One region of the Glutamicibacter sp. St.4D3 genome, then DNA from elsewhere that is predicted to be linked to it. Evidence: predicted binding sites of a transcription regulator. Region 1 holds the regulator's gene; the other holds the start of a gene.
What was found. The regulator HrcA, encoded in region 1, represses chaperone genes, less so after heat shock. The targets are predictions, from matches to a motif close to TTNGCACTCGNNNNNNNCGAGTGCNAA.
Positions count from the first base shown of each region.

Region 1 (4,210 bases):
TTGGATTCCTGCGCGGTGAACGGACCGCGGTCACGGTACACCGCGTAGATGATGGCCGAGGGGATGCACCCCAGGATGCTGCCGAAGTGAGCGAGCATCGCCCATTGCCGATCCTCGGTGGGGCTCAGTGGCAAAGCGGTCACCTGCGAACCCTCAAAGCGTGAGTTCTCCGGTGAAGACTCAGTCTGGCGAGATGGCACTGTCGAATTTCCTTGCAATGTCTGAAGTGTGGTTACTGCCTCGAGTCTAGCCACCGGGACCGCTTCGGAAGCTCGACTCGCGGAACTAACCCTGCGATTCACCGATTGTTAGGAAACCGTAATCTTCGGTGGTGAGGAAATCGATCAGGTGCTCGACCTTGCCCAGCAGTTCGGGCTGCAGCTGCGAATAGTATTCAACCTTCGACAGGATCCGCTGCCAGCCCAATCCGATGTCGGCGGCGCTGTGGTGCGGCCAGCCGAAGCTGCGCAGCACCCCGGTTTTCCAGTCGGTGCCCTTGGGGATCACCGGCCACGCGGTGATGCCCAGCACCTCGGGCTTCACCGCCTGCCAGATGTCCACGTAGGGGTGGCCCAGGATCAGCACGTTGCCCTGCGCGCCGGGCGTGGCCATCGCCTGCTGCACGATGAGTTCCTCCTTCGTCCCGGAAATCAGGTGGTCGACCAGGATCCCCAGGCGGCGCTGTGGGGAGGGGTCGAAGTCCCGGATGGCCGCGGCCAGATCGTCCACGCCGTGCAACGGTTCAACCACGATGCCCTCGACGCGCAGGTCATGGCCCCACACCTTCTCCACCAGCTCGGCGTCGTGCTTGCCCTCCACCCAGATGCGGCTGGCCCGGGCGGTGCGCGCCTTCTGCCCGGTCACCGCGCGGGACCCGGAGGAGGAACGCAGGGTGCTTTCGGCCTGGGCCTGGGCGCGCGGCTCGACCAGCTCCACCGGCTCTCCCTCCAGCAGGAAGCCGAAGCCGCTCTGGAAGGACTTGGTGCGTCCATGGCGGTCCTCCAGGACAATGACCCGCATGCCCCCGGACTTCTCGGTGCGCACCAGCTCACCAACCCAGCCGGAGGCCACATCCTCCAGCAGAAGCCCGCGCTCCACCGGAACCTGACGCAGTTTCTTGGGAGCGGGGGTGCCCAGATCCATGGCGCCCCACGGGTAGTTGCTCACTGAATGCAGCCCTTTCGCTGTGACCGAATACGAACCAGATTCCAATGCTAGCAAGCGCTGAACGTACTAGACTTGGCACTTGAGGACGTAGAGTGCTAAATGCCGTGAGGCATGGAAGGTGGTGTGACAGTGAGCGAATTGCGGCGCCTGGATGTGCTGCGCGCCATCGTGGAGGATTATGTCCAATCCCGCGAGCCGGTGGGCTCCAAGACCCTGCTGGATCGGCACGATTTGGGGGTCTCGGCGGCCACCATCCGCAACGACATGGCCGCGCTGGAGGACGAAGGACTGATCGTCGCCCCGCATACCTCTTCCGGGAGGGTGCCCACCGAAAAGGGCTACCGCCGGTTCGTCGACGAGATCGGTGAGATCAAGCCGCTATCGCGCGCCGAACGCGAGGCGATCAACCGGATCATGGACACCTCCCAGGATCTGGAGGAGATGCTGCACAGCACCGTGCGGCTGCTGGCGAAGCTGACCAACCAGGTCGCGATGATCCAGGTGCCGCAGTACGACACGGCCGCGCTGCGGCACATCGAGCTGGTGGGACTCAGTCGGCACCAGTTCCTGCTGGTGCTCATTGCCTCCAACGGCAGCGTGGACCAGCGCGTGCTGAGCACCGCCGCGCCGTTCACCGACGAGTCGCTGGCCGGGCTGAAGAACACGCTGCTGGAGGCGCTGGCCGGGTACCAGCTTTCCGAGCTGTCCGTGCTGCTCTCCACCCACAGCGTGGAAATCCCGGGCCAGGACCAGGACCTGCTGGGAGAAATCCTTGCGGCCCTGCGCGAAATGGCGCATTCGGCCACCGAACAGCGTATCGTGATGGCGGGAACCGCGAACCTGGCCCGTGCCGGGGGAGACTTCCCGCTGAGCATCACCCCGGTGCTTGAGGCGCTGGAGGAGCAGGTGGTGCTGTTGAAGCTGTTTTCCGAACTGGAAGCCGATTCGCGCGGCCTGTCGGTGAGCATCGGCACCGAAACCCATATCGGGGAGCTGTCCGAGGCGGCGGTGGTGGCCACCAGCTACGGCAGCGATGCCCGCAACAAGCTCGGGGTGCTGGGCCCGACCCGGATGAACTACCCCTCCTCGATGGCCTCGGTGCGCGCCGTGGCACGCTACCTGTCCCGAATCCTGGCGAACTGAGACTCGCCGGCACAGACTTTGACCAACGGTTAGGAAAGGACACGCGAGAAACGTGAGCTCGCATTACGAGACGCTGGGTGTCGCGAAGGACGCCACGCAACAACAGATTAAGAGCGCCTACCGCAAGATGGCCCGCAAACTGCACCCGGATGTGAATCCCGGGCAGGACGCTGCGGAGCAGTTCAAGCTGGTCACCCGCGCCTACGAGGTCCTTTCGGATGAGACCAAGCGCGCCAACTACGACGCCACCGGGGATGAGAACGGCAACGGCCACCAGGGCTTTGGCGGGGCCGGCGGCTTCGGCGGGTTCGGGGACATCTTCGAGCAGTTCTTCGGCGGCGGCGGACAGGGCCAGGGCCCGATCCCGCGCACCCAGCGTGGACGCGACGCACTGATCACCGTGACCATCGACCTGGAGGACGCGGTCAAGGGCACCGTGTACCCGCTGGAGATGGAAACCGCGGTCACCTGCAAGACCTGCCATGGTGAGGGCACCCGCGAGGGCACCAGCCCGGTCACCTGCTCCATCTGCCACGGCGCCGGCCAGGTGCAGCGCCCGGTGCGCTCGTTCCTGGGCCAGATGATGACCGTGGAAACCTGCGCCGCCTGCCGCGGCCACGGCACTACCATCCCGGACCCCTGCCTGGAGTGCAACGGGGACGGGCGGGTGCGCGAACGGGTCTCCAAGCAGCTGAACATCCCCGCCGGGGTGGCCAGCGGCACCCGCATCCAGCTGCGTGACCAGGGCGAGGCCGGGCCGGGCGGGGGGCCGAACGGCGACCTGTTCGTGGAGATCGAGGTGCGCCGCCACAAGATCTTCGAACGGGCGAACAACGACCTGCACGCCAAGATGAGCATCCCGATGACCGCCGCCGCCCTGGGCTGCGAGCTGAAGCTGGAGACCTTCGACGGTGAACAGTCGATCCAGGTGGAGCCCGGGGCCCAGGAGGGGCACACCGTGACCCTGCCGGGGTTGGGCGTGCCGCGGCTGCGCGGGGGCAAGCGCGGGGACATCATCGTGCATCTGAGCGTGGAAACCCCCACGAAGCTCGACGCCGCCCAGCGCGACCTGCTCGAGCAGCTGGCCAAGCTGCGCGGGGAGGAAATGGCGGCCGGACAGGTGGAGCACGCCGGGGGCATGTTCGCCCGGCTGCGCGACAAGTTGGGCCAGCGTTAGGCCATGAGCAACCACAGCTTCGTCATCGACCGGCAGCAGGCCGCCCAGGTCGCTGCCGGTGACCGGCTCTCCATCCAGGGCTCCGAGGCGCACCACGCGCTGAACGTGAAGCGGGTCAAGCCCGGTGAGCACCTGGACCTGCTCGATGGCCACGGCCGCCGGCTGGTGGTCGAGGTGCAGGACGGGGACAGGCAGGCGCTGCACGTCACCGTCCTGGAGGTCGTGGACGAAGCCCCGCCGGGTCACCCGGTCACCCTGATCCAGGCGCTGGCCAAGGGGGACCGGGACCTGCAGGCGGTGGAGGCCAGCGTGGAGCTGGGTGTCAGCGCGGTGCGTCCCTGGCAGGCCGAACGCTCCATCGTGCGCTGGAACGCCGCCAAGGCGCAGAAGGCGCTGGAGAAGTGGCGCTCCCAGGTGCGCAGCGCCCAGAAGCAGTCCCGGCGCAGCTATGAGCCGGTGCTGCACCCGATGCTCACCACGCGGCAGCTGGCCGAGGAGGTCTCGGCCCGGACCGCCGATGGGCACCTGGTCTTGGTGCTGCACGAGGCGGCCACCGTGCCGCTGGAGCGCATCGTGGGGGACTGGAAGGCCGCCGCCGGATCGGCGGGCCGCACGGCGCCGGGCGTGTGCCTGATCGTGGGACCCGAAGGCGGGATCAGCGACGGGGAACTGGCGGTGCTCACCGCCGCCGGTGCCCGGGCGGTGGTTCTGGGCCAGCATGTG
Region 1 is NZ_AP039380.1:1,678,272-1,682,481, reverse strand. Features, by position in the region: gene AC6I21_RS07725 (DUF4870 domain-containing protein) at 1-143, opposite strand, end outside; gene AC6I21_RS07720 (DUF3097 domain-containing protein) at 286-1,167, opposite strand; gene hrcA (heat-inducible transcriptional repressor HrcA) at 1,297-2,310, shown strand; gene dnaJ (molecular chaperone DnaJ) at 2,363-3,487, shown strand; gene AC6I21_RS07705 (16S rRNA (uracil(1498)-N(3))-methyltransferase) at 3,491-4,210, shown strand, end outside.

Region 2 (4,210 bases), 620 kb from region 1:
AAGGTCTTGAGCCAATAACGCGCCGGGTTCGGCCAGCGGCCGGACTCGATCTGCCGAGCCATGGAGGCGGTCATGAAGAACGCGGAAAGCATCAGGAAGATGTCCACGCCGCCGGAGACCTTGTCGAACCAGAAGTGATAGCACATCACCAGCAGCACGGCCAGGGCACGCAGCCCCTGCAGGTCCATGCGGTAGCCGGAACCGGCCGGACGAGGTGCCGCCGCGGGCCGGGGGTGAAGGGAAGTGGAACTGTTGTCGCTCATAAGAAAACGGGGTCAGGGGTGGGCGCCGGAGGGTGCCCGGGCCCGGTTCGGACCCCACGGTGGGGTCCAGGGAACACTAGGTGACCCCTGATCCTATCAAAGATCGTTATCGAATCGTGACAGAACCGGGCTTCCACCTCCCCGGATACGGCAACGGCCCCGGAACGTCGCTGCCACAGCAGCTGGGGTTCCGGGGCCGTTGGCCTTAGGTGTTGCCGTCCCTAGTGGGCGTGGGCTGCTTCCTCGTCCTCGGCGGGCTTCTCAGCCACCAGGGTCTCGGTGGTCAGCACCAGCGAGGCAATCGACGCGGCGTTGTGCAGCGCCGAACGGGTCACCTTCACCGGGTCGATGACGCCGGCGTGCAGCAGGTTCTCGTACTGCCCGCTCTTGGCGTTGAAGCCCTCGTTGGCCGGGGACTCGGCGACCTTGGAAACCACCACGGAGCCGTCAAAGCCGGCGTTGGTGGCGATCCAGTAGGCCGGCTTGACCAGGGCGCGGCGCACGATGGCCACACCCGCGGCCACATCGCCGGCCGCAGCGGTGGCGCGCTCGTCCTCATCCAGGGCGGAGAGGGCGTCCACCAGGGCGGTACCGCCACCGGCGACGATGCCCTCTTCCAGCGCCGCACGGGTGGAGGACACGGCGTCCTCGATGCGGTGCTTGCGCTCCTTCAGCTCCACCTCGGTGGCGGCGCCGACCTTGATCACGCCGATGCCGCCGGCCAGCTTGGCCAGGCGCTCGGAGAGCTTCTCGCGGTCCCATTCCGAATCGGTGCGATCCAGTTCGGCCTTCAGCTGCGAGACGCGCTCGGCGACGTCCTCATCGGATCCGGAGCCGTCCACGATGGTGGTCGAGTCCTTGGTGATGGTCACGCGGCGGGCCGAGCCGAGCACCTCGGTGCCGACCTGGTCCAGCGACAGACCCAGCTCCGAGGAGACCACCTGGGCGCCGGTGAGGATGGCGATGTCCTGCATCATGGCCTTGCGGCGGTCGCCGAAGCCCGGGGCCTTGACGGCCACCACATTCAGCAGGCCGCGCAGCTTGTTGACCACCAGGGTGGACAGGGCTTCGCCCTCCACGTCCTCGGCGATGATCAGCAGCGGCTTCTTGGTTTCCAGGACCTTTTCCAGCAGCGGCAGGAACTCTGCCACGGTGGAGATCTTGCCCGGGTTGATCAGGATCAGCGCGTCCTCCAGGACGGCTTCCTGGCGGTCGGTGTCGGTCACGAACTGCGGGGAAAGGTAGCCCTTGTCGAACTGCATGCCCTCGGTGACCACCAGTTCGGTGGCGGTGGTGGAGGACTCTTCGATGGTGATGACCCCGTCGGTGCCCACGGTCTTGAAGGCCTCGGCGAGCAGTTCGCCGATTTCCTCGTCCTGGGCGGAGATGGCGGCCACGTTGGCGACCTTGTCCTCCACGTCCACGGCGTTCTTCGCCAGGCGGGCGGCGACGATCTCGGTGGCCAGTTCGATGCCCTTGCGGATATCGCCCGGGGCGGCGCCGGCGGCCACGTTCTTCAGGCCTTCCTTCACCAGTGCCTGTGCCAGCACGGTGGCGGTGGTGGTGCCGTCACCGGCCACGTCGTTGGTCTTGGTGGCCACTTCCTTGGCCAGCTGTGCGCCAAGGTTTTCGTAGGCGTCGTCCAGGTCGATGTCCCGGGCGATGGTCACCCCGTCATTGGTGATGGTCGGTGCGCCCCAGCTCTTGGCCAACACGACGTTGCGCCCGCGTGGGCCCAGGGTCACCTTCACGGTGTCGGCGAGCTTGTCGATGCCCGCCTCGAGGGCACGGCGTGCTTCCTCGTTGAATGCTAGCTGCTTGGCCATGCATTGACTCCCTATGAATTCTTGGGTCGTAATCGACGCAAAGCCCCGAATCGCGAGGGTCTCGCTGTGCGGGGCTCGGTCGGCTACGAAAGGTGGGTGACGTTACTTGACGACAACTGCCAGCACGTCGCGGGCCGAGAGCACCAGGTACTCCTCGGCGCCGACCTTGACCTCGGTGCCCCCGTACTTCGAGTACAGCACGACGTCGCCTTCGTTGACGTCCAGCGGAACGCGGTTGCCGTTGTCGTCAATGCGACCCGGTCCAACGGCCACAACGGTGCCTTCCTGCGGCTTCTCCTTGGCGGAGTCCGGGATCACCAGGCCGGAGGCGGTGGTGGTTTCGGCTTCGACCTGCTTGATGACAATGCGGTCTTCGAGTGGCTTGATAGAGACAGACACAGTCTCTCCTTTTCGTTTATGAACCAATGGAAAAAACGGTAACGCCCCGTGGCATTGCTCCAACCGTCGTCGCGGTGCCAGTTGGTCATATCCAGTAAGGCATGGACTGCCGCGCCCGATCGGGATCGGGTACTGCATCCATTGATGACTTTAGGACGAAAATTAGCACTCGGTCAAGGCGAGTGCTAATGATCGGGATTCGTGTTGCTTCTGGTTCACTGACAGCTGACCCGGACCCGACGGCAGGCCGGATCCGGGTCAGCGCGAAGAGCTGAGGATCCGGGTTAGCGCGGGTCCACCTCGACCAGGCCAGCATCCTCCGGGGAGGACAGGTCCATGTCCTTCAGCGGAACCACCTTGGACTTGGTGACCATGCGGTGACCGAGCCACAACGCCAGGAACAGCGGGATCCCGATGTAGGCCGAAAGCACCTCCATGCCCCGCCCCGCCAGCACCGCCTCGTAGTTCTGCCCGGCGATCACCAGGATCAGCACCGCGAAGGCCACCAGCGGGCCAATCGGGAACAGGGCCGCCTTGTAGGGCAGCTCGCTGACCGAGTGCCCCTGGGCCAGGAAGCCGCGGCGGAACCGGTAGTGGGAGATGGCGATGCCCGCCCAGACTATGAACCCGCACAACCCGGAGACGTTCAGCAGCCAGGCGTAGGCCGCACCCTGGCCAACAATCGCGGTCAGGAAGCCGAACAGGCCCACCGAGGCGGTGGCCAGCAGCGCCGGCATCGGCACGCCGCGGCGGTTCAGCTTGCCGAAGACCTTCGGCGCCTTGCCATCCAGCGCCATGGAGTAGAGCATGCGGGTCGAGGCGTACAGCCCGGAGTTGCCGGCCGAGAGGATGGCGGTGAGGATCACCGCGTTCATCAGGGCGGCGGCGAAGGCGATGCCGGCGCGCTCAAAGACCATGGTGAACGGGCTGGCGGCCACGTCGGCCTCCCCGGAGGCCAGCAGGCTCGGGTCGGTCAACGGCACCAGGGTGCCGATGATGAAGATGGCGCCAATGTAGAAGAGCATGATGCGCCAGAAGACGGTGCGGATGGCCCGGGGCACCTCGCGGCGCGGGTTCTTGGCTTCTCCGGCGGCCACGCCGACCAGCTCGGTGCCCTGGAAGGAGAAGCCGGCGATCATGAACACGGCGATGATGGAGACAAAGCCGCCGTGGAAGACGTCGTCGGGGTTGGTCCACTGCCCGAAGCCGGACTGTCCCTGACCGATGACCCCAAAAATCATCAGCACACCGGCGATGAGGAAGGCGATCACCGTGACCACCTTGATCAGCGCCAGCCAGAACTCCCCCTCACCGAAGGCCTTGGCCGACAGTGCGTTCAGGCCCGTCAGCAGGGCCAGGAAGACCGCTGCCCAGATCCAGCCCGGAACCCCGGGCAGCCAGAAGTTCATGACAATTCCGGCCGCCACCAGTTCGGCGGCCACGGTGATGGCCCAGTTGAACCAGTAGTTCCAGCCGATCGCGAACCCGAAGGACGGGGAGACGAAGCGGGTGGCGAAGGTCTGGAAGGAGCCGGCGACCGGGATCTTGGCCGCCATCTCCCCCAGGGACTGCATCAGCAGGTAGACCATCAGGCCCACTGCCGCGTAGGCCACGAGTGCACCACCGGGACCGGCCTGGGAAATGGTGCCGCCGGAGGCGACAAACAATCCGGTGCCGATGGAACCGCCAATGGCGATCATCTGCAGGTGGCGGCTGCCTAGG
Region 2 is NZ_AP039380.1:2,299,302-2,303,511, forward strand. Features, by position in the region: gene AC6I21_RS10570 (acyltransferase family protein) at 1-188, opposite strand, end outside; gene groL (chaperonin GroEL) at 485-2,089, opposite strand; gene groES (co-chaperone GroES) at 2,192-2,488, opposite strand; gene AC6I21_RS10585 (amino acid permease) at 2,773-4,210, opposite strand, start outside.
Region 2: the regulator HrcA is predicted to act here: its motif matches at 2,651-2,677, upstream of groES (co-chaperone GroES).